One region of the Sodalis sp. RH16 genome, then DNA from elsewhere that is predicted to be linked to it. Evidence: predicted binding sites of a transcription regulator. Region 1 holds the regulator's gene; each other region holds the start of a gene.
What was found. Region 1 encodes PurR, which represses purine synthesis genes. Its sites were predicted from a motif close to CANGCAAACGTTTGCNTG; they were not measured.

Region 1 (7,681 bases):
CGGTGAGTATCGACGATGAAAATATGCAGCTCGGCGAGCCTGTTCCCTACGTTCAAGGATAGGTGACAAAAGTGAGAAAGAGATGAAAAAAATGTAAACAAGTCGCCCGGTAAAGCGGGGGACGTTTAACAGGCAAGACTATTTTAATTAGTATGGGGCTAATCAATCGGCTGAAACCATTCAATTGAAATAACGTTTCGTATTATAGTTATTGAGGCGGCGGACACAAGATAAAAACAGCGCAAATAATGCTTTAGGCGTCAAAAAGCGACTTTTTTGGCATATACGCAAAATTTTGTTATCAACTATTGTACATATGTACTACGGAATTAACTCATGTCCAACCGTCCCATGTTACAAATATATTAAAGCATCGGCGCAAACGGCCTGATGATGGGGGTGAGATGGAAGTTTAAACGGAAAAAAGGGTTAAATCAGAAAAGAAAGGAAACAATGGATATGGTGCGTCCGAGTGGACTCGAACCACCGACCCCCACCATGTCAAGGTGGTGCTCTAACCAGCTGAGCTACGGACGCACTAAGGATGGTGCGTTCTAATGGACTCGAACCATCGACCCCCACCATGTCAAGGTGGTGCTCTAACCAACTGAGCTAAGAACGCATACCGGACAACACTGCCAGTCTGACAGCGGGACGAATATTAACGGGCATTATCAACCCTTGCAAGGGGAAAAACCGTTTTTTCCCCGCCAGGTCATCCAACTGCCGACGTAATGTGCAGGAAGCCGTTTTTTTGTCCACGCCGGGACGCGTTGCCGGCGATGGTTTCAGCGCGCCGCGCGGTGGAGAATCTGCAGCGGCGGCTGACGTTGCAGCCAGCGTATGCGCATTGACATCATGATTGCCGCCGAGGTCAGGCCGATAATAAAACCTATCCAGAAACCGCTGGGGCCCATAGCGGGGACCGCATAGTCCGTCAGCGCCAGAACATAGCCGCAGGGCAGGCCCAGCAGCCAGTAAGCGGTAAAAGTGATAAAAAATATCGACCGGGTGTCTTTGTAACCGCGCAGGATGCCGTTGCCAATGACCTGGATTGAGTCGGAAATCTGATAAAGCGCCGCCAGGGACATCAAATGCGATGCCATGCTCACTACCGCCGGGGTGGCATTATACCAGCTGGCGATATGCACCCGGAACCGGTAGGTGAGTATCGCCGTCACGCAGGCCAGCATCACACCGGCGGCCAGGCTGGTCCAGGCGGCGACCCGCGCTTCGTCCACCTTGTTTTCACCCAGGCGGAAACCCACGCGGATCGTGGCCGCCACCCCGATTGACAAGGGCAGTACGAACATCAGCGCGCTGAAGTTCAGGGCGATTTGATGACCGGCTACGGACACAATGCCCAGCGGCGTCACCAGCAGCGCCACCACGGCAAACAGCGTCACCTCGAAAAAGAGCGAGGATGCCACCGGCAATCCCAGCGAGCACAAACGCCGCAGGGTCGGCCAGTGCGGCAGCACGATAGCGACGGCGGTACGGAAATCCGCAAAGGTGCCGGCCCGGCGCACATACAGCCACATGACCCCAAACATAATCCAATACACCGACGCCGTGGCGATGCCACAGCCCACACCGCCCAGGGCCGGCATACCCAGCTTGCCGTAGATAAACACATAATTGATCGGAATATTAGCCGCCAGGCCGAGGAAACCGATGACCATGCCTGGCTTGGTTTTGGAAAGACCTTCGCATTGGCCGCGCAGCACCTGGAAAAACAGATACCCCGGCGCCCCCAGCAGCAGAAAATGCAGATAGGCGACGGCTTTTTGCGCCAGGGCGGGATCGACATGATGCATCCTGCCGATGACAAACCTGGAATGATACAAAAGGAACATAATCAGCAGCGAGACGGACAAGGCCAGCCAAAACCCTTGGCGCACTTGAAAGGCGATGCGATCGCGCCGGCCGGAACCGTTTAGTTGGGCAATGACCGGCGTCAGCGCCATGATAAGACCGTGGCCGAATAAAATAGCGGGCAGCCAGATGGAAGTACCGACGGCGACGGCGGCCATGTCGGTGGCGCTTACGGAGCCGGACATCACGGTATCCACCACGCCCATGGCGGTTTGAGCGATTTGCGCAAGGATCACCGGTAAGGCCAGCGACAATAATGTACGCGCTTCGAGGAAATACTTCTGCACGCAGGCACCTATGATGTTATGGATTAAAAATAATACAAGCTGCAGATAAATTAATGATTATGAGTGAATTTAAGCGGTAATTTATGCGGCGTTTCTGAGGCATAGTGTAATGGATTCCCTGCTTTATACCAGTGCAATAATGCACATTTTCCGTGCATAGCGTTTCGCCGCGGGAGGGTATTTGGTTTTCACCTGAAATTGGGGCAATATAATACCCATCTTTTTAAGGTGTCATTAAAAGAGGTCAAGGCCATGTTTACGGGTATTGTTCAGGGCACCGCGTCGGTGGTGGAAATTGATGAAAAAACCAACTTCCGCACGCATTACATTAAACTGCCGCCGGCGCTGCTGGACGGGCTTGAGACCGGGGCATCGGTGGCCCACAACGGCTGCTGCCTGACGGTGAGCGCCATCAAGGGAGATGTGGCGAGCTTCGACTTGATGAAAGAAACGCTGCGCATTACCAACCTCGGGGAATTACAGGTGGGAGATGAGGTGAACGTGGAGCGTGCCGCTACGTTCAACGCCGAGATTGGCGGCCATGTCATGTCCGGCCATATCATGTGCAGCGCGGAAATCGTTAAAATCGTCACCTCGGAAAACAACCGGCAGATTTGGTTTAAAATGCCGGACAAGGAGTTGATGAAATATGTGCTGTACAAAGGCTATATCGGTATCGACGGCATCAGCCTGACCATCGGAGAGGTTGCCGCGGATAAATTTTGCGTCCACTTGATTCCGGAAACCCTCACCAGGACAACACTCGGCAAGAAACGCCTGGGAAACCGGGTGAATATTGAAATCGATCCGCAAACCCAGGCGGTTGTGGACACCGTTGAACGGGTTTTGGCGCAGCGGGAGGCCGCACTGGCCGTCGCTGCCGGACACGAAGTTAACATGAGGTAAAACGCTGTATCCCGACTGTCGGGATAGGGACGCTTTATTGCCCGTCCAGGGCAATAAAGCGTTGGAGCGGAAAGTCCAAAAGAACGTACCGCAATGGACGCTTAGCGGGGCACACGAATCCCGCCTTCAACCCCTTGCGGGCTGAACAATACCTGCCACAAATGGATGTTACGGGCGCGAAAAGCGCCGGCGCAGGCATTCAGGTAGTAGCAGAACATCCGGAAGAATCGATCCGAGTAATTTCCCGATAACGTCGGCCAGGCGGCGAGAAAACGTTCATACCAGGCCATCAGCGTTTTGTCATAATCGGCACCGAAATTATGCCAGTCCTCCATAACAAAATGCTTCTCGCTGGCCCGCGCGATATGCTGCACGGAAGGGAGGCAGCCATTGGGGAAGATGTATTTGTCGATCCAGGGGTCCACGTTCATATCGGTCTGGTTGGATCCGATGGTATGGAGCAGGAAAAGGCCGTCGCGTTTCAGGTTGCGATCAATGACGTCGAAATAGGTGGCGTAGTTTTTCGGACCTACGTGCTCAAACATGCCCACCGAAACGATACGGTCGAATTGCACGTTGAGGTCGCGGTAATCCTGCAGCGAGATAGTGACGTCCAAACCTTCGCAGCGATCCTGCGCCAGTTTCTGCTGTTCAGCGGAGATAGTCACCCCCTGAACCGAAACACCGTAGTTCTTGGCCGCATAAGCGGCAAGCCCGCCCCAGCCGCAGCCCACATCCAGCAGCGTCATGCCCGGTCTTAACTGCAGCTTTTCGCAGATCATCCTGAGCTTGTCCTGCTGCGCTTCCTCCAGAGTGGTGGCCTTGTTCCAATAGCCGCACGAATACTGCATATAGGGATCCAGCATCAGGCTGAACAGGTCATTACCCAAGTCATAATGCTCTTTGCCGACAATCCAAGCCCGTTTTTTAGACTGAAGATTCATGAGCCGCGCGGCGGCAACGCGCATAACATCCTTGAAATGCCGGGGAAGCTTATTTTCCAAACCGGCTCTTAAAACGCGCTGAAAAAAGATATCCAGTCGCTCGCATTCCCACCAGCCGTCCATGTAACTTTCACCCAACCCCAATGACCCGTCCTCTAGCACGCGTTTAAAAAATTCCGGGTTCTTGACATGAATATCAAACGGCCTTGCGCCGTTGATCTTTACACCTGCCTCAGCAAGCATTTCATGGATGATTCGATACCAAGCATTATCATGAAAGCTCAGGTCTTCAACACACGAGGAACTCATAGCTTCTCCATCACCTTTCTTCTGTTATAACCCCGTCAGGAAAAGCGTAGCCGATACCTGCGGGCTTTTATAATCATCCACGGGTATCCGTGGTGTCGGATGTACCACAATAAACAGAGGAATATAAAAAACACCAATAGACTGTTTGTCAGACGGGCGCTTCATAAATAGGATGACGCCATGTAAAAACACGACATTCTTTTAAAGCAAAATTATTAGACAACTCGTTATATTTGTTAACGATATTGAGTATAAGCCTGCATTCCGGTTTAGACAATAGCTGACAGAATAATGTATTTCACAGATAAGTTAATGATTTCCTATCGAAACAATAACTCATCAGGCACATTCGGCGGTATGAAATATATTATTACATTCGGGAGCGAATCACCTTTGATAAGGGGCTCAGGAGGCCGTGCGCCGCCCTTCAGGAGCGAAACGGGCCGTCGGCCACCGAACGGCGTACAATCAGGGCGGGATGCACTTCGATAATCCTGGCGTTTTCCCGTTTGCTGGTGATACGGTCCAGCAGCATGGTCAGCGCGGCCTCGCCCAGCTCTTCTTTGGGTTGATGAATGGTAGTCAATGACGGGGTAAAAAAGCACGAATTGCGCACATTATCATAACCGATAATTGAGATGTCATCGGGAACCTTCATGCCCATTTCATCAATGGCGCACATTGCACCCATGGCCATGATATCACCGCCGCAAAATACCGCCGTGGGCCTTTGCGGCCTGGACAGAATGAGTTTCATGGCCTGATAGCCGGATTCCGGTTCGAAATCCCCCTGCACAATCCATTGATGGGGAATGGCGATGCCGGCTTCTTCCAGGGCCCGCAGGTAGCCGCGATGACGGCCGCCCCCGGTATTGCGCGCCAGTTGGCCGGGTATGGCGCCGATATCGCGATGCCCCCTGGAAATCAGATAGCGGGTCGCCATGTAACCCCCGGCGAAGGCATTGTCGATAATGGTATCGGTGAAATCCCGGCGAGCTTCGCCCCAATCCATGACCACCATGGGGATATGGCGATACTCTTCCAGCATATTCAGCAACGGTTCGGGATATTCGGCGCACATCACCAGCAACCCGTCCACCCGTTTTTGCGCCAGCATCGCCAGATAGGCGCCCTGTTTGTTCAGATCGTTATGGGAGTTGCACAGCACAAGGGTATATCCCCGCACAAAACAGTGGTGCTCAATCGACTCGATAATTTCCGCGAAGTAGGGCGCTTCGCTTGAGCTGGCCAGCAGGCCGATGGATTTTGTGCGGTTGATCTTAAGGCTGCGCGCCACGTCGCTGGGGGAATAGTGCAGCTGCCCGATGGCCTCCAAAACGGCGATCTTGGTCTCTTGCGCCACAAATCGCGTCTTATTGATGACATGTGACACCGTAGTGGTGGATACCCCGGCGCGTTTCGCCACGTCTTTAATGGTTGCCATGCGTGTAGAACTCCTGTACGCCGAAATAAATAAATCGCCAATTTTCCTTGATTCGGCACTAAAGTGAAAGCGATAAAGATAAATATGCTCGGGAGTTGCTGCCCGGCAAGCTTTTTTAATCGGGTTATGCGACACTGCTTACAACCTACGGGTGTAAAGATATCCCGTTCAGCGATAGGTGTAGTGATAAGGAGAAGTGATGAGCAGCGATTTCAAATTGTCATTAATGACCACGGTATTTTCCTTGCTGGTGATCATTGCGTTCAGCTTTACCGCGGTAATGAATTAAGGCGCCCAGGCGCCTTTTTTTCCTTTCAGCGAATGGTTTTCGGCGTCACGACCCGGCGGGCGCCGACATAGTGATCCGCCCAATAATCTTCATTCAGATAGCTGATGCGGATATCGCGGCCGGTGCGGGGGGATTCGATAAACCGTCCGTTGCCCAAATAAACGCCCACATGATCCGCCGCGCCGCGGTTGGTGATATGGAAGAAAACCAAATCGCCGCTTTCCAGATCGTCTTTCTTCACCGGCGCCGCATCGCGTAAATGAAACATTTCATTGGCGGTACGGGGCATATGAATCCGTACCACGTCCTTATAAGCATAATAGATCAGGCCGCTGCAATCGAACCCGGTATTGGGCGACATGCCGCCCCAGCGATAAGGCTTGCCCATCTGGGACATCAGCTTGTTCATCGCCGTCAATTTGGCATGCTGATAGCGTTTTTTGTGGCTATCGCTCATGATGATGGGTTGATCGTTGGCAATGAGATCGAGCGTGGCGCTTTCTTTCATCCGATGCCTGCCGTAACCCTTTTTGTAGCCTTTTTTCGGCGGGGTAAACTTGGCTATTTTTTTTGCGGGGGGCATTGGATGCAATTTTTTAACGTGGTTTTTTTCGACGGCCGGCTCTTTCGCTTTGGCGACGGGTATGGAATGTAATTTTTTATTGCTGCTTTTTTCAGCAACGAGCTCTTTTGGTTTGTCTGTGCTATGACGGGTGATTTTCTGCTCGGTCACCGGTTTGCTTTTTTTGGTTATCTTCAACACCTCTTTAAGAGGTTTTCGTTTGCGTCGGTCACCTGTTTTAGCCGTACTGGACTGTGATTTTCGCTGGTCGGCATTGATACCGGCATTGGGCGCGGCATGCGCCAAATTGAAAAATAACTGAGTAAAAAGCAACACAAAAAGCGTAAAGCATAAACGCATGATTAACGCTATCCTCTGTGGCCCCAAAGAGGGGGTTATAAATGCCTCAAAGGAATTTAAGCTATTTACCCCTACTTTGCATCATGAATTATCATCATATTGTGAATAAACGTGAACGACTGCATATTTGTTGCATTCATCGGCATAATTTGGCGCAAAATTCAACAGTTTTTCAATTGTTAAAAAAGAGTTTGGCAGCCATGCCCCGGCGCCGGGTAAAAGGCCGCCTTTGGTGTTATCCTTTATTAAGGTGCTGCGCATCTTTGTCCGTGCGGGCTATGGCGGGCAAAAAAACGTTTATCTATTTATACGGTAATCGTTAGAATAGTGATTCTGAGCATAATCCCGCCCAGAGCAGATAAGGCCAGCTTATGGCTTGAGGAAGCGAGACAATGACGACGATTGAAAAAATTCAGCAGCAAATTGCTGAAAACCCGATTCTTCTTTATATGAAGGGCTCTCCGAAATTGCCTGGTTGCGGTTTTTCCGCGCAAGCGGTACAGGCGCTTTCCGCCTGCGGCGAGCGTTTCGCTTATGTGGATGTCCTGCAGAATCCGGATATTCGGGCCGAACTGCCGAAATTCGCCAATTGGCCGACCTTCCCGCAATTATGGGTGGATGGTGAACTGATTGGCGGTTGCGATATCATTCTTGAAATGTACCAGCACGGCGAGCTACAGCCGCTTATCAAAGAAACCGCGGTGA
Region 2 (7,681 bases), 2.8 Mb from region 1:
GGATATCACGTGTCCCGCCCTACTCATCGAACCCACAACCTCTGCACCTTCGGATACGGGGCTATCACCCTCTGTCGCCGGACTTTCCAGACCGTTCTCCTGATGCAAAAGCTGATGGTGGTTCTGGGCTGTTCCCCGTTCGCTCGCCGCTACTGGGGGAATCTCGGTTGATTTCTTTTCCTCGGGGTACTGAGATGTTTCAGTTCCCCCGGTTCGCCTCATTGCGCTATGGATTCACGCAATGATAGTGCAACGAATTGCACTGGGTTTCCCCATTCGGACATCGCCGGCTAATAACGCTTCATATCAGCTTACCGACGCTTTTCGCAGATTAGCACGTCCTTCATCGCCTCTGACTGCCTAGGCATCCACCGTGTACGCTTAGTCACTTAACCTCACAACCCTAAAGTGTTTGTTCTGTCCGACCGGCTGCACAAATACATGGCCGCGTTGCTCCGGTACTCGAAATCCTCATGGACATACAGTCCACTCCGGTACTCGAAATCCTCATGGACATACAGTCCACTCCGGTTTCTCCGTGCCGGGCGCCTTGCCCTGCATTCGTTCGCTCGGTCTTGCTTCGGCGCGGCCTGTTACGGACATCGCCAGCGTTGGACAGAGGCTGTTATCGACATAACAGCATTCTAGGTTTGCTTGCTTTGAGAGACTCGCATACTGATTTTGCTCAGCATGTTTTTTTCAAATTTTCAGCTTGTTCCGGATTGTTAAAGAGCAGTATTTCGCAGCGCACTCTTTCAAATGCGCTCTGAAATTTATCAGACACGTAGGCTGTTTGGCGTCCCCTAGGGGGTTCGAACCCCTGTTACCGCCGTGAAAGGGCAGTGTCCTAGGCCACTAGACGAAGGGGACAAAGATACGCGTTCGCGAAGCTGCGCTTCACAAACAAAACCATACGAGCTGTTTGCTCATCACTTCTATCAGACAATCTGTGTGGACACGTCACTTGACGCGCATCTTTCGGTAAGGAGGTGATCCAACCGCAGGTTCCCCTACGGTTACCTTGTTACGACTTCACCCCAGTCATGAATCACAAAGTGGTAAGCGCCCTCCCGAAGGTTAAGCTACCTACTTCTTTTGCAACCCACTCCCATGGTGTGACGGGCGGTGTGTACAAGGCCCGGGAACGTATTCACCGTGGCATTCTGATCCACGATTACTAGCGATTCCGACTTCATGGAGTCGAGTTGCAGACTCCAATCCGGACTACGACGCACTTTGTGAGGTCCGCTTACCCTCGCGAGTTCGCTTCTCTTTGTATGCGCCATTGTAGCACGTGTGTAGCCCTACTCGTAAGGGCCATGATGACTTGACGTCATCCCCACCTTCCTCCGGTTTGTCACCGGCAGTCTCCTTTGAGTTCCCACCATGACGTGCTGGCAACAAAGGATAAGGGTTGCGCTCGTTGCGGGACTTAACCCAACATTTCACAACACGAGCTGACGACAGCCATGCAGCACCTGTCTCAGAGTTCCCGAAGGCACAACTCCATCTCTGAAGTCTTCTCTGGATGTCAAGAGTAGGTAAGGTTCTTCGCGTTGCATCGAATTAAACCACATGCTCCACCGCTTGTGCGGGCCCCCGTCAATTCATTTGAGTTTTAACCTTGCGGCCGTACTCCCCAGGCGGTCGATTTAACGCGTTAGCTCCGAAAGCCACGGCTCAAGGCCACAACCTTCAAATCGACATCGTTTACAGCGTGGACTACCAGGGTATCTAATCCTGTTTGCTCCCCACGCTTTCGTACCTGAGCGTCAGTCTTCGTCCAGGGGGCCGCCTTCGCCACCGGTATTCCTCCAGATCTCTACGCATTTCACCGCTACACCTGGAATTCTACCCCCCTCTACGAGACTCTAGCCTGCCAGTTTCAAATGCAGTTCCCGAGTTAAGCTCGGGGATTTCACATCTGACTTAACAAACCGCCTGCGTACGCTTTACGCCCAGTAATTCCGATTAACGCTCGCACCCTCCGTATTACCGCGGCTGCTGGCACGGAGTTAGCCGGTGCTTCTTCTGCGGGTAACGTCAATGATTGAATCTATTAAACCCAACCCCTTCCTCCCCGCTGAAAGTGCTTTACAACCCGAAGGCCTTCTTCACACACGCGGCATGGCTGCATCAGGCTTGCGCCCATTGTGCAATATTCCCCACTGCTGCCTCCCGTAGGAGTCTGGACCGTGTCTCAGTTCCAGTGTGGCTGGTCATCCTCTCAGACCAGCTAGGGATCGTCGCCTAGGTGAGCCGTTACCCCACCTACTAGCTAATCCCATCTGGGTTCATCCGATGGTGTGAGGCCCTAAGGTCCCCCACTTTGGTCTTGCGACGTTATGCGGTATTAGCTACCGTTTCCAGTAGTTATCCCCCTCCATCGGGCAGATCCCCAGACATTACTCACCCGTCCGCCGCTCGCCGGCAAAGTAGCAAGCTACTTTCCGCTGCCGCTCGACTTGCATGTGTTAGGCCTGCCGCCAGCGTTCAATCTGAGCCATGATCAAACTCTTCAATTAAAAGCTTGATGCTCAAAGAATCTACTGTTTCATTCATTACTGAATTAACTGGTAAACACTCTAAGACTTGTATTGTTGTGTTTCGATACGGTCTTGTGAGTGCCCACACAGATTGTCTGATAAATTGTTAAAGAGCGTGCGCCGCTATGATTCAGTCTGGCGCGAGGTGGCGTATATTACGCTTTCCCCTATCAGTGTCAAGCCCGTCAGGCTTGCTTCTGACTCGTTTTCGGTCCTTGTGAAGCTGCTCACAGTCCCGGTCGATGGAGGCGCATTATAGGGAATTCTAATGGAGCCGCAACAGGTATTTTGCCTGAATAGGCTCGTTCGCTGCTTTCCACAGCAAAACAGGGGGTTATACCCGCTTGTGCACAAACTTATCCACAGACATGCATGACAGGCAAAATTTGGCGAGCATCACGCAAACGTTTTCGCTACAATTCACGCCTATTTTATCAGCATCGGTATTCCATGCATCAGTGGCCTTTTATAAATGAACGCCGGTGCGTGTCAGTGTTATTAAAACTATCCAATCAAGGGATAACTTTGTTATGCAACAACCACGTCCTGTACGCCGTGCTCTGCTCAGTGTTTCTGACAAAGCCGGTATCGTAGAATTCGCCCGGTCCCTGTCGCAGCGCGGCGTTAAACTGCTGTCCACCGGCGGTACCGCGCGCCTTTTGGCGGAAGCCGGATTGCCGGTGACCGAGGTTTCAGACTACACCGGCTTCCCTGAAATGATGGACGGTCGGGTTAAGACACTGCACCCCAAAGTGCATGGCGGTATTTTGGGTCGCCGCGGCCAGGATGATGCCATTATGCAACTGCATGCCATCGAGCCTATCGATATGGTGGTGGTAAATCTTTATCCGTTTGCCCAAACCGTGGCGCGGGAAGATTGTACCCGCGAAGATGCGGTGGAAAATATCGATATCGGCGGTCCCACCATGGTGCGTTCCGCCGCCAAGAATCATAAGGATGTCGCGATTGTGGTGAACAGCGCGGATTACCCTCGCCTGCTCAATGAAATGGACCGGCACGACGGTTCATTGACTTACGACACCCGCTTTGACCTGGCGATTAAAGCGTTTGAACACACCGCGGCATATGACAGCATGATCGCCAACTATTTTGGCAGCCAGGTCCCCCCCTATTATGGTGAGACTTCCGCCCCCGCCGGCCGCTTTCCCCGCACCCTGAATCTGAATTTTGTTAAAAAACAGGATATGCGTTACGGCGAGAACAGCCATCAGCTGGCGGCATTTTATATCGAAGAGCAGACCCGTGAGGCCTCCGTCGCCACCGCGCAACAGCTGCAAGGCAAAGCCTTATCCTATAACAATATTGCCGATACCGACGCCGCTCTGGAGTGCGTAAAAGAGTTTGCCGAACCGGCCTGCGTAATTGTAAAGCATGCTAATCCTTGCGGGGTCGCCATCGGCGATGGGCTTTTGGAAGCCTATGAACGGGCTTATAAGACCGACCCGACCTCGGCGTTCGGCGGCATTATCGCCTTCAACCGTCCCCTCGATGCCGTTACCGCCAAAGCCATTATCAGCCGCCAGTTCGTGGAAGTGATTATCGCACCGTCCATAACCGATGACGCCCTGGCCGTACTCAAGGCGAAACAAAACGTACGGGTATTAACCTGCGGGGCCTGGCAGGCACGGATACCCGGTCTGGATTTCAAACGCGTCAACGGCGGCCTGCTGGTGCAGGAGAGGGACTTGGGTATGGTCGGGCCGGCGGATTTGCGCATCGTGACCGAACGTCAGCCAAGCGAAACGGAGCTGCGGGATGCGCTGTTCTGTTGGAAAGTGGCCAAATACGTTAAATCCAACGCCATCGTTTATGCCCGCGGCAATATGACCATCGGTATCGGCGCCGGCCAGATGAGCCGGGTCTATTCGGCAAAAATCGCCGGCATCAAAGCCGCTGACGAAGGCTTGGACGTGCGCGGATCGGCCATGGCCTCCGATGCGTTTTTCCCCTTCCGGGACGGTATCGACGCCGCGGCGGCCGTGGGGATCAGCTGTGTTATCCAGCCCGGCGGTTCCATCCGCGATGATGAAGTCATCGCCGCGGCCAATGAACATGGCATCGCCATGATTTTTACCGGCATGCGCCACTTCCGCCACTGATCCCAGGAGCATCCCATGAATATCTTGATTATTGGCAATGGCGGCCGTGAGCACGCCCTGGCGTGGAAAAGCGCACGTTCACCGCTGGCCGGCAAAGTGTATGTCGCGCCGGGTAATGCCGGTACCGCCATCGAACCCGCGCTGGAGAATGTCAACATCGCCGCAACCGATATCCCGGCGCTGGTGGAATTTGCCCAAGGCCATGATATCGGTCTGACCATCGTCGGCCCCGAGGCGCCGCTGGTGCTGGGCATCGTCGACGCGTTTCGCGCCGCCGGTTTGCGGGTGTTCGGCCCGACCAAAGCCGCCGCGCAGTTGGAAGGCTCCAAGGCGTTTACCAAGGATTTCCTGGCCCGGCATCATATTCCCAGCGCGTCATACGGTAATTTTACCGAAATCGAACCGGCGCTGGCCTACGTGCGTGAAAAAGGCGCGCCCATCGTTATCAAGGCGGACGGTTTGGCCGCCGGCAAAGGGGTTATCGTCGCGATGACACTGCCGGAAGCGGAAGCGGCGATTCAGGACATGCTGGCGGGCAACGCTTTTGGCGATGCCGGACACCGGATTGTGGTGGAAGAGTTCCTGGAAGGGGAAGAGGCCAGTTTCATCGTCATGGTGGATGGCGCACATGTGCTGCCCATGGCCACCAGCCAGGACCACAAACGTGTGGGGGATGGTGATACCGGGCCGAATACCGGCGGCATGGGCGCCTATTCCCCGGCCCCGGTCGTCACGGACGAGGTGCACCGGCGCGTTATGGATCAGGTTATCTGGCCGACCGTGCGCGGTATGGCGGCCGAAGGTAACATCTACACCGGTTTTCTGTATGCCGGACTGATGATTGACCCTGAAGGCAATCCCAAAGTCATTGAATTCAACTGCCGCTTCGGCGATCCGGAAACCCAGCCCATTATGCTGCGCATGCGCTCCGATCTGGTGGCCCATTGCCTTGCGGCCACCGACGGCCGATTAGATCGCGAAACCTCGTCATGGGATCAGCGTCCCGCCCTGGGGGTAGTGTTGGCGGCCGGCGGCTATCCGGCGGCATATCGCAGCAGCGATGAAATTACCGGCTTGCCGGCGCAGGAGGTGGAAGGGGAAAAAGTCTTCCATGCCGGTACCGCTCTCAAGGACGGCAAAGTGCTGACACAAGGTGGTCGGGTACTATGCGTTACCGCATTGGGGGATACCGTGGCGGATGCGCAGGCCAGGGCCTATCGCGGCGTGCGTGCTATCCATTGGCAAAACAGTTTTTATCGTACCGATATCGGCTATCGCGCCATCGAGCGGGAAAAATCCCTCTGAGGCATTCGGGAATCCAAAGAGACTCGTCAAACGCGGCGAGTCTACCTACCGGCGTAGCGAAAAGCCTAAAGATCGCTTTTCTTGGGTTGCCAGCGGCAAAAATCTTCGTTGGCGACCAATAATAACTGGGTTCCTTCGGGGGCCTCTAGCCACGCCACTCCCAGCGGCCGGGCTGAATGTGTTGATCGCGCCGCTATCCACGACAGGGAACGCCCGTCGAAATTGGGATTAACAGCCTTGTCCTGGCAGTTATACATTGCGCCGTCTCTCCACTGTCCTTGCACCAGATGCACATGGCCCACGCGTAATGAATGACTGTCTTGAAGCAGGCGATTGGCTTCGAACTGATAGAGGGCCAATTCGTCGTCACTGAGTTTTTCCCGTACTTGATCCCGCTGGCGCTGCATAAAACTCACGTTGCCTTTGTCATCAAAACGGATTTGCACTACCTGTGCATGGGCACCGTTCTGCGTACGGTTGATTTGACGCACCTGGTCGTCCAGATACTGGTAGCGGGTAATAGTCGTATTATCCCCTTCATAGGGGCTGTAGACACTGAGAATGGTGACCGCTCGCTGCGCCTGGTCGTCGTTGCGCCATAAACGCACTACGCCCCGGTCGGCAATATAGCCGCTGGCGGTGAAGGAAGGCAGTTGGTCCTGGCGGTGACTACAGGCGTTGAGCATAACGGCAAACAGCCCAATCCAGCCCCACCGGCGCGCAAACAAAAGGGGCATAGTAGCCCCTCCGCTTAATCTTTTCACCAACACACTGTATTTACTTAACAGCGTCTTTCAGGGCCTTGCCAGAAACAAATGCGGGCACATTGGCCGCAGCAATTTTGATTTCTTTGCCGGTCTGAGGATTGCGTCCAGTGCGTTCGCTACGATGATTAATTTTGAAAGTACCGAAACCAACCAATTGTACTGCATCACCCTCTTTTAGAGACTCAGTAATTGCCGCCAAAGTGGATTCCAATGCTGACTTTGCCTGTGCCTTGGAAAGATCAGCCTTATCAGCAATTACATCAATCAGTTGAGTCTTGTTCATATGTTATCCTTACAGTGTGTTTATCGCTTGCTAAGCATCGAGTGCGACGGATATGCCAAAAATTTAGCGCTCTCCTGCAAACACGCACCGATAGCCACTTTTTTTATGCCCCCCCAAATGTAGACCAGACAGGGTGCAGATGTGAAGTCTTAAGACATGGCAAAACAGGTCTTAAATCACGTTTTATTGCCTTATTGCTGTAAATTTATCCCAATATTGCTAATTCCGGCTTCGCGCAGGTCTGCCCGCAGTCCCTTTATTAAATCTAGGTCGCGATTTTCACAGGCCGCCAACAAGCGAAAAATCTCCCATTGGATATCCCATTCTTGCTCAATGGCGGGTAATGCGCTCAGCTCTTCATCGGGCATTTCCCGTTCAGCTTCGGTCATTTCCAGCATTGCTACCGTATGGATGGAAGTTTCACTTACGCTGACGGCATGTGCCAGCGTCTCACCACTTAAATACGAATGCAATAATTCACTAAGCGCGACACAAGCATCGATCGCCGGGTAAACACCATAAAAATCGAAGTCATCGGCCGCGGGAATACAGTCTTCCAGCTTTTCTAATTGTAAATCAAAATTGACCTTAGCATCTTTAACTACCTGTGTCTCCCAAACCAGGTCGAGAATGCGACGATAAATCGCTGCTTCGCCAAAA
Region 3 (7,681 bases), 430 kb from region 1:
AGCGCAGGCGCTGCCGAAGTCCCGGCGGCGCAAGATACTCGCTAAACAGGGCGATACCGAACAGTTGCATCACCGCAGCAACGTGAATAAAACGACTGGCCGAAAAACAGGCTTCCAGGATTAGCATTTATTTGACGTTAAAACGCGAGCGGCAGCGCGAAGAAAGGCAGGACAATACGTTTCATTGGCATCTACGGCTGTTCCTTATACTGAATATTAGCAATGTCGGATCAACCGACACTGTGCCGTCCAACGCGCCGTTACCGGTTTTCCGTCAGTATGCCAGAAACAAAAAAGCCCCGGCAATGTGACTCCGCTAAGCTGGACGCCAGCAGATAATAACGATTGCAAGGACTTAAGTCGAGCATACTCTAATACTGCCGCCATCTTCACCTGATAGAATCCCAACCGGCTTTAGCCGGCCGGATCGCCACCGGCGGGGGCTATCATTCAGCTTTTAGACCGGCGCGCCGGTGCTCTCGCCGCCGTTCATTTTTTTCAAATCCTGATCGATAAAGAACAGGCCGCTGCTACTGGTATTCACCAGGGACAATTTGTCCAGGATGGACTTGAACAGTTTTTCTTCTTCATGCTGTTCGGCAACATACCATTGCAGGAAGTTGAAGGTGGAATAATCCTGCTGAGTCATGGCGGCATGAGCCAGTTCGTTGATCTTGAGCGTGATCATCTGTTCGTGATCATAGGTACGCTTGAACAATTCCGCCAGGGAGGCAAAATCGGTGGGCGGCGCTTCAATGGCGCCCAGGACCGGCATGGATCCGGTGTCGTTGAGATAATCGAACAACCGCCGCATATGATCCATCTCTTCCAGGGACTGGGTCTTTAAAAAAGCGGAAGCGCCTTCGTAACCTTTATCGCTGCACCAGGCGCTCATCTGCAAATAGAGATTGGCGGAAAAGAATTCCAGATTTAATTGTTCATTCAGTTTTTTTGCCATTTCTTGTTTTAGCATGGGCGAAATTCCTGTGATTCGTTAAAAGAAAATATACTCAATCATTATGCCTACATGGTAACAATTTTTAAACCTTTAACTAACCTGTCATAAAAAATAATAAAAATACCTAATTTTATCAATACATTGAAATTATCCCTTTTTGTGAAATGTTCTTTTATGTATAAAATCCTAACTGAGATTGATTAGTATTATGATTAAGATCAAACTTTATTGAAAAATAACAGCATGCGAATTAAATCTTATTCTCATTATATCAGCTAATACAAACGATTATTATTTGTATTGTGAGGCAGCAAGTCTCCTTGCGTTTTTTTGCCGGGTACTTTATTTTTAGCAGCGACCCCATAAGCGCTTGCGGAGGAGTGATGGCGTATAATCTGGCTAAACTTGACAGCGAAACGATGGACAAGATCAACGTTGATTTGGCCGCTTCCGGGGTGGCCTTTAAAGAGCGTTATAACATGCCGGTGGTAGCCGAGCAGATTGAACGGGAGCAGCCGGAGCATTTGCGTGCTTACTTTCGTGAACGGATGGGGGAGTATCGTAAAGCCTCGCTGGGGTTTTCACGCTTGCCTTACGAACCGAAAAAATGATGCCGGATCGCAGGTCCCCTCTCGCCTCGGCGGGACGGTGGTACAGGAGCGCCGTATTGTTCGCCAACCCTTGCCGCGCGGTGCCCCGTTGAAAAACGGATGTCAGTGAACGACGTTTTTGAAGGTATCAAATAGCACGATTTGACTTGATTATCGAGGCCAACAGGCAGTTAATCATTCCTACATTTCCGATTCTTTTACAGAGAGGTAAATCATGAGTAAGGGAATGGATCGTAAGAAAGACGCAAAAAAGAAACCGCAGAAGTCACCTGAAGAAAAGCGTGCCGAAAAGCGCAACAAAAAGGTCCAGCCGGATATCGTATAAGGCAACCGAAATTAAACCCGCATCTGATGCGGGTTTTTTGTTTTTGCCGATGGGGTCATAATGGGACTTTGACTCTCGACACAGGAAAGGCCATGACATTTCGTGTCATCGATACAGAAACCTGCGGCCTCGATGGCGGCGTGGTGGAAATCGCCTCGGTGGACGTCATCGACGGAAAACTCGCCAACGCAATGAGCGACCTGGTCAATCCCGGACGGCCGATTGGCTATGAGGCCATGGCTATCCATCATATCACCGAAGATATGATTGAGGATAAGCCCCGGATCGCCAAGGTCATAGGCCGTTATCACGGCAGTCCCTATTACGTCGCCCACAATGCCGCTTTCGATCGCCGTATGCTGCCCGAAATGCACGGGCAGTGGATTTGCACGGTGAAACTGGCGCGCAAGCTCTATCCCGGATTGAAATACAGCAACCAATACCTGCGCTACGCCCTCAATTTGTCGGTTACCGTGCCTGACGGGCTCTATCCCCACCGCGCTTTGTATGACTGTTACGTCACCGCGGCGCTGCTGATGAAAATCATCAATGATTCCGGCTGGAGCGCGGAGCAAATGGCGGCAATGAGTAATGAGGTTACGCTCTTGACCACGCTGAAGTTCGGTAAATACCGGGGGCAATCCATGGAGCGCATCGCCCGGGAAGATCCGGGCTATCTTGACTGGATGTTGAAAAACCTGAAGGACCTGTCGGCAGATATGCGCTACAGCATTAATCATTTTCTTAGCGCGGCGTCGCAGGACCGGAGCATTTGACGGCAACGGCCCTGTAATGGCAGGGTTTACTCCACCAGGGAAAGAATAAAGGTGTATTCCATCGATACGCCCTCATAGCCCTTAAAGCGGCCCGATTTACCGCCATGGCCCGAGTCCATGTCGGTACAGAGCAGCAGCAGATGGTCATCGGTTTTATTGGCCCTGAGCCTGGCGACCCACTTGGCCGGTTCCCAATACTGCACCTGGGAATCATGCAGGCCGGTGGTCACCAGCAAATGCGGGTAAGCCTGGGGCTTGACCTGGTCATAAGGGCTGTATTGCTTCATGTAGTCGTAATAGGCCTTCTCTTCCGGATTGCCCCATTCATCGTATTCGCCGGTCGTGAGGGGGATGGATTCATCCAGCATGGTGGTGATGACATCAACGAACGGCACCTGCGCCACGACGCCTTTGAACAGATCAGGCGCCATGTTGATAACTGCTCCCATCAACAGTCCGCCGGCGCTGCCGCCCATGGCGAAGGCTTGTTTGGTATCGCCGTAGCCTTGCGCAAGCAGCGCGCGGCTGACATCGATAAAGTCATTAAAGGTATTCATTTTGTTGAACAACTTGCCGTCGTCATACCACTGCTGGCCGAGTTCGCCGCCGCCGCGAATGTGCGCCAGGGCAAAGACAAAGCCGCGATCCAGCAGGCTAAGACGACTGGCGCTGAAATCGGGATCCATGCTGCTGCCGTAAGATCCGTAACCATAGACCAGTAACGGATTATGGCCGGGTTTGAACAGATCCTTGCGATAGACCAGCGATACCGGAACATCAGTACCGTCCCGGGCGGCGATCCACAGCCGTTCGCTGCGATAATTTTCCGCGTCGAAATTCTTGACCTGGGACTGTTTGAGCAATTTTCGCTCGCCGGTATCCATATTCAATTCAAACAGTGTGGTGGGCGTGGTCATGGAAGAGTAGCCATAACGCAGCCATGGCGTTTGCGGGTCGGGATTGTACGCCAGCCAGGTTACGTAGGTGGGATCGTCGAATGCTATGCCCTTTTCCTCGCCGCTTTGCCAATGGATTTGGCGCAGGCTGGTGAGGCCTTGGTGGCGCTCTTCGAGGACCAGCCAGTCGCGAAACAGCGTGAAGCTCTCCAGCACCACGTCGTCCCGGGCCGGGATCAAAGTTTCCCAAAAGGATTCATCCGCGGTTTCGCTGCGATAGAGGGCGAAGTTTTTCCCCTCCCGGTTGGAGCGCAGGTAAAAATGCCCGCCGAAATGATCCAGCGAATATTCATGGTCGTGGCGGCGCGGCAGGAAGAGCTGCGGCCGGGCATGTGGGGAGTCTGCGTCCAGCAACAGGATTTCCCCGGAGGTGGTGCTGCCCAGGGCAATGATAATGTAGCGTTCAGACGTGGTTTTATGGACGCTGACGTAAAAGGAGTCGTCTTTTTCCTCATAGATAAGCTCGTCCTGCTCGGTTGCGGTTCCCACCTTGTGGCGGTAAACCTGGTAGGGCAGCAGCGTTTTTTTGTTTTTACGCACGTAGTAGAGATATTGGGAATCGTTGGTCCATTCAAAGCCTGACGACGCGTTTTCAATGACTTCCGGATACCAGGAATCCCGCGCCAGGTTTTTGAAGCGGATACCGTAAAGCCGCCGCGACAGAAAATCTTCGGCGGCGGCGACAATGGAATTGTCCGGGCTGACATCCAGCGAACCCATGGTGTAAAACTCGCTTTGCGCCGCCCGTTTGTTGCCGTCGAGCAATACCTCCCACTCGTCCTGCTGTTCGTCCAGATCCACGGACTGGCGGGTGTAGATGGCATATTCATTGCCCTCTTCATAACGGCTCTGGTAACGATAGCCGCGCCGGACATAGGGTACGGATCGATCCTGTTGCGGAATACGCTCCACCATTTCGGTAAACAGCTTATGGCGCAATTCTTCATGGCCGGTCATCATGGCCTCGCCATAGGTATTTTCTTTGGCCAGGTAATCGAGCACCGCCGGGTCTTCACGCTTATCATCACGCAGCCAGTAATAATCATCCACGCGGGTATCACCGTGCATGGTGAGGCGGTGCGGTCTTTTATCGGCTATTGGTGGAAAAATCATACATACCCTTACTTAAATTCTGCATAAGAAACAGAGTGGCACGAATATTCCAGGATGCCAAGCGGTGCCGGGCCACAAGTGATGCGTCGGGGAAAACAATGACCGGGGAGCTTGCGGATGCACCTCAATGAAACAGGCATTCGGCGGTATTCAGTTTATACCCCCATACTTCGAGTTGCAGGCGCGTTAGCGTTCCTGCAACTCGAATTATTTAGGGTATATTGAGACAATTATGGGGAAAAATATTAACTCATTTACTCAAGGTATAGCTGATTACGCCTTTCTGGCAGTCAAGGGTAACCCCGTAGCTGCGATCGGCGGTTTGTCCGCGGATTTTCAACGGCGCCTGCCAACTGTCGCCGGTGCCCGTCACCTCTTCCGGATTGATCCAGGCCACCATGGTGTCGCCTAAAGCCTGTTTATCATCGGCAAAACGTGGGAACCGGTTTTGGGTGTAATCCTGCTGGATTAATTCCGCTACTTGCGTCGCATTCAAATCCGGGCAAGGCGCTACGGCGAAGGTTTGCACCGGCGGATTCTTGGCAGCTGTTTTGGCCTGTTCCGCCGCGGTGGTTTTGGCCGCGTTGGATTTATCGCCGGTAGCCTTTTTCACCGGAGCCGGTTTGGCGGGCGCGGGTTTGGCCGGTGCCGGTTTAGCCGGTGCGGAAGAATTATTGGCCGGCGCCGGCGGTTGGGCGGGTACAGCGTTAGCCGGTGCGGAAGGCTGAGCCGGCGCAGTATCGGTCGGGGCCGGAGGCGGTACCGGCGAGGTATCGGCCGGCGCTGGAACGGCGTTGGCCGGGGGCGATGGCTGCGCGGGAGCGGCGGCGGACGGCGTCTGGGGTGTCGCGGCCGCAGGGGCGCTGTTTTGCCCCGTCGCCGGTGGCTGGGGGGTGGCGTTATCGGTAGCGTTCGGCGTCGCCTGGGTTTGGGCGGAGGGTGATTGCGCCGCAGAGCCGGCGTCGGACGATGACTGGGCGGCGGGTTCCGCCGTACCTGACTGAGTCTGATCGGCCGCCGTCGCCAGAGGGGACAAGATCAGTCCCAGCACCAATGCCCCCAACAGACCGGGTCCCGTTTTATGCATAGATCCTCCACATGTACTGTTTATCCGTATTCAGGGTATTAGATGATAATAGCCTGTTAAAATTCGCTTGAGAAAGGGATTTATAGTTACCGAAGCAAAAGATAACACTTTAACCGTTTGGCTTAACCATTGATACAAAGGGATTTACCGGCATGCTACCTGGTCCTGCTGCATAGGCAAACGATTTCGTTTATACTGCGCGCAATTTTTATCAGGTCAGGGGGAAAAAATGGTAACTATCGGAACGGCTTTACGTCCCGGCGCAACCAAAGTCATGCTGTTGGGTTCCGGCGAGCTTGGCAAGGAAGTGGCCATTGAGTGTCAGCGGCTGGGGGTAGAGGTGATTGCCGTCGATCGGTATGCCGATGCGCCTGCGATGCATGTGGCCCATCGTTCCCATGTCATCAATATGCTGGACGGTGACGCGCTTCGCGCGCTCATCGAGCGGGAACAGCCGGATTTTATCGTGCCGGAAATCGAAGCCATCGCCACCGATATGCTGGTAACCCTTGAACAGCTCGGTCATCGTGTCGTCCCCTGCGCCCGCGCCACCCGGCTGACCATGAACCGCGAAGGCATACGCCGCCTGGCGGCGGAAACGCTGGCATTGCCCACTTCGCCCTATTGTTTCGCCCAGGATCCCGCGGAGCTTTTACAGGCGGTGGCGACTATCGGCTTTCCGCTTATTATCAAGCCGGTAATGAGCTCATCCGGCAAGGGACAAAGCCTGGTAAGGGATGCCGATACCTTGGACGCCGCCTGGAATTATGCCCAGCTCGGCGGTCGGGCCGGCGGCGGCAAGGTGATTGTGGAGGGGCTGGTGCAGTTCGATTTTGAAATTACCGTGCTGACCATCAGCGCCGTGGACGGCATTCACTTTTGCGAACCCATCGGCCACCGTCAAGAGGACGGGGATTATCGGGAATCCTGGCAGCCGCAGGCCATGAGTCCATTGGCCTGGCAGCGGGCGCGGGATATCGCGCAAAAAGTGGTGACGTCCCTCGGCGGCTTTGGCCTGTTCGGCGTTGAGCTGTTTGTGCGCGGCGACGAGGTGATTTTCAGCGAAGTCTCACCCCGACCGCACGATACCGGCATGGTCACCCTGATATCACAGGATTTATCCGAGTTCGCCCTGCATGTACGGGCTTTTCTGGGATTGCCGGTGGGCGGCGTTAGGCAATACGGTCCGGCGGCCTCGGCGGTGATTCTGCCGGAGCTGGAGAGTGATAACCTGACGTTCAGCGGCCTGGAGCAGGCGCTGTCGGCCGGAGTACAAATCAGGCTGTTCGCCAAGCCCGCCATCAGCGGCAAACGCCGTCTGGGCGTGACTCTGGCCATGGCGGATACGGTGGAAGACGCCGTGAGCGCGGCTAAAGCAGCGGCGGCGGCGATTAACGTGCAGGGGAAGTGAAGCAAAGGCCCCAATGCAGGGGCCTTTGAGCTTGTTGACAAGGTGCCCGGTCGAGACAGGCTACCAGATCGTAAACACGCCGTGAACCCGTCCCTGGGGGCTCGATCCGCGCCATCCCTGGCGCGGACGGTTTACTCTTCCGGCAGCCTGTCCCTCCTTATTATCGCCGAGTACGTTTGTCAGCAGTCTGAAAGTCTTCCTTGAAGGAGCCTTTGTTATTACGCTTTAGCGCCGGCGACCGCTTCTTTCGCCAGTTCGGTGATGCGCGCGTAGTCGCCCGCTTCCAGCGCGTCGTTGGGCACCAACCAGGAGCCGCCGATGCACAGCACGCTTTTCAGCGCCAGGTAATCACGGTAGTTCTTGGGTGAAATCCCGCCGGTGGGGCAAAAACGGATCTGGGAGAAGGGTCCGGCGATGGCTTGCAGCGCTTTCACGCCGCCGTTG

Region 2: a site for PurR is predicted at 2,944-2,961, ahead of purH (bifunctional phosphoribosylaminoimidazolecarboxamide formyltransferase/IMP cyclohydrolase). Genes of this name have one in related genera too.
Region 3: a site for PurR is predicted at 6,000-6,017, ahead of purT (formate-dependent phosphoribosylglycinamide formyltransferase). Genes of this name have one in related genera too.

Annotation. Positions count from the first base shown of each region.
Region 1 is NZ_CP178737.1:4,752,581-4,760,261, forward strand. It holds tRNA gene ACL2XJ_RS21630 (tRNA-Val) at 461-537, opposite strand; tRNA gene ACL2XJ_RS21635 (tRNA-Val) at 546-622, opposite strand; gene ACL2XJ_RS21640 (MATE family efflux transporter) at 789-2,162, opposite strand; gene ACL2XJ_RS21645 (riboflavin synthase subunit alpha) at 2,415-3,068, shown strand; gene cfa (cyclopropane fatty acyl phospholipid synthase) at 3,170-4,321, opposite strand; gene purR (HTH-type transcriptional repressor PurR) at 4,749-5,765, opposite strand; gene ACL2XJ_RS21660 (YnhF family membrane protein) at 5,965-6,054, shown strand; gene ACL2XJ_RS21665 (C40 family peptidase) at 6,080-6,976, opposite strand; gene ACL2XJ_RS21670 (hypothetical protein) at 7,058-7,237, opposite strand; gene ACL2XJ_RS21675 (Grx4 family monothiol glutaredoxin) at 7,369-7,681, shown strand, end outside.
Region 2 is NZ_CP178737.1:1,430,768-1,438,448, forward strand. It holds rRNA gene ACL2XJ_RS06500 (23S ribosomal RNA) at 1-395, opposite strand, end outside; tRNA gene ACL2XJ_RS06505 (tRNA-Glu) at 795-870, opposite strand; rRNA gene ACL2XJ_RS06510 (16S ribosomal RNA) at 983-2,525, opposite strand; gene purH (bifunctional phosphoribosylaminoimidazolecarboxamide formyltransferase/IMP cyclohydrolase) at 3,077-4,666, shown strand; gene purD (phosphoribosylamine--glycine ligase) at 4,682-5,971, shown strand; gene ACL2XJ_RS06525 (DUF1481 domain-containing protein) at 6,037-6,708, opposite strand; gene hupA (nucleoid-associated protein HU-alpha) at 6,749-7,021, opposite strand; gene ACL2XJ_RS06535 (YjaG family protein) at 7,213-7,681, opposite strand, start outside.
Region 3 is NZ_CP178737.1:5,183,524-5,191,204, forward strand. It holds gene copD (copper homeostasis membrane protein CopD) at 1-127, opposite strand, end outside; gene ftnA (non-heme ferritin) at 458-973, opposite strand; gene ACL2XJ_RS23780 (DNA polymerase III subunit theta) at 1,342-1,569, shown strand; gene exoX (exodeoxyribonuclease X) at 1,987-2,670, shown strand; gene ACL2XJ_RS23790 (S9 family peptidase) at 2,697-4,739, opposite strand; gene ACL2XJ_RS23795 (YebF family protein) at 4,990-5,826, opposite strand; gene purT (formate-dependent phosphoribosylglycinamide formyltransferase) at 6,056-7,237, shown strand; gene ACL2XJ_RS23805 (bifunctional 4-hydroxy-2-oxoglutarate aldolase/2-dehydro-3-deoxy-phosphogluconate aldolase) at 7,456-7,681, opposite strand, start outside.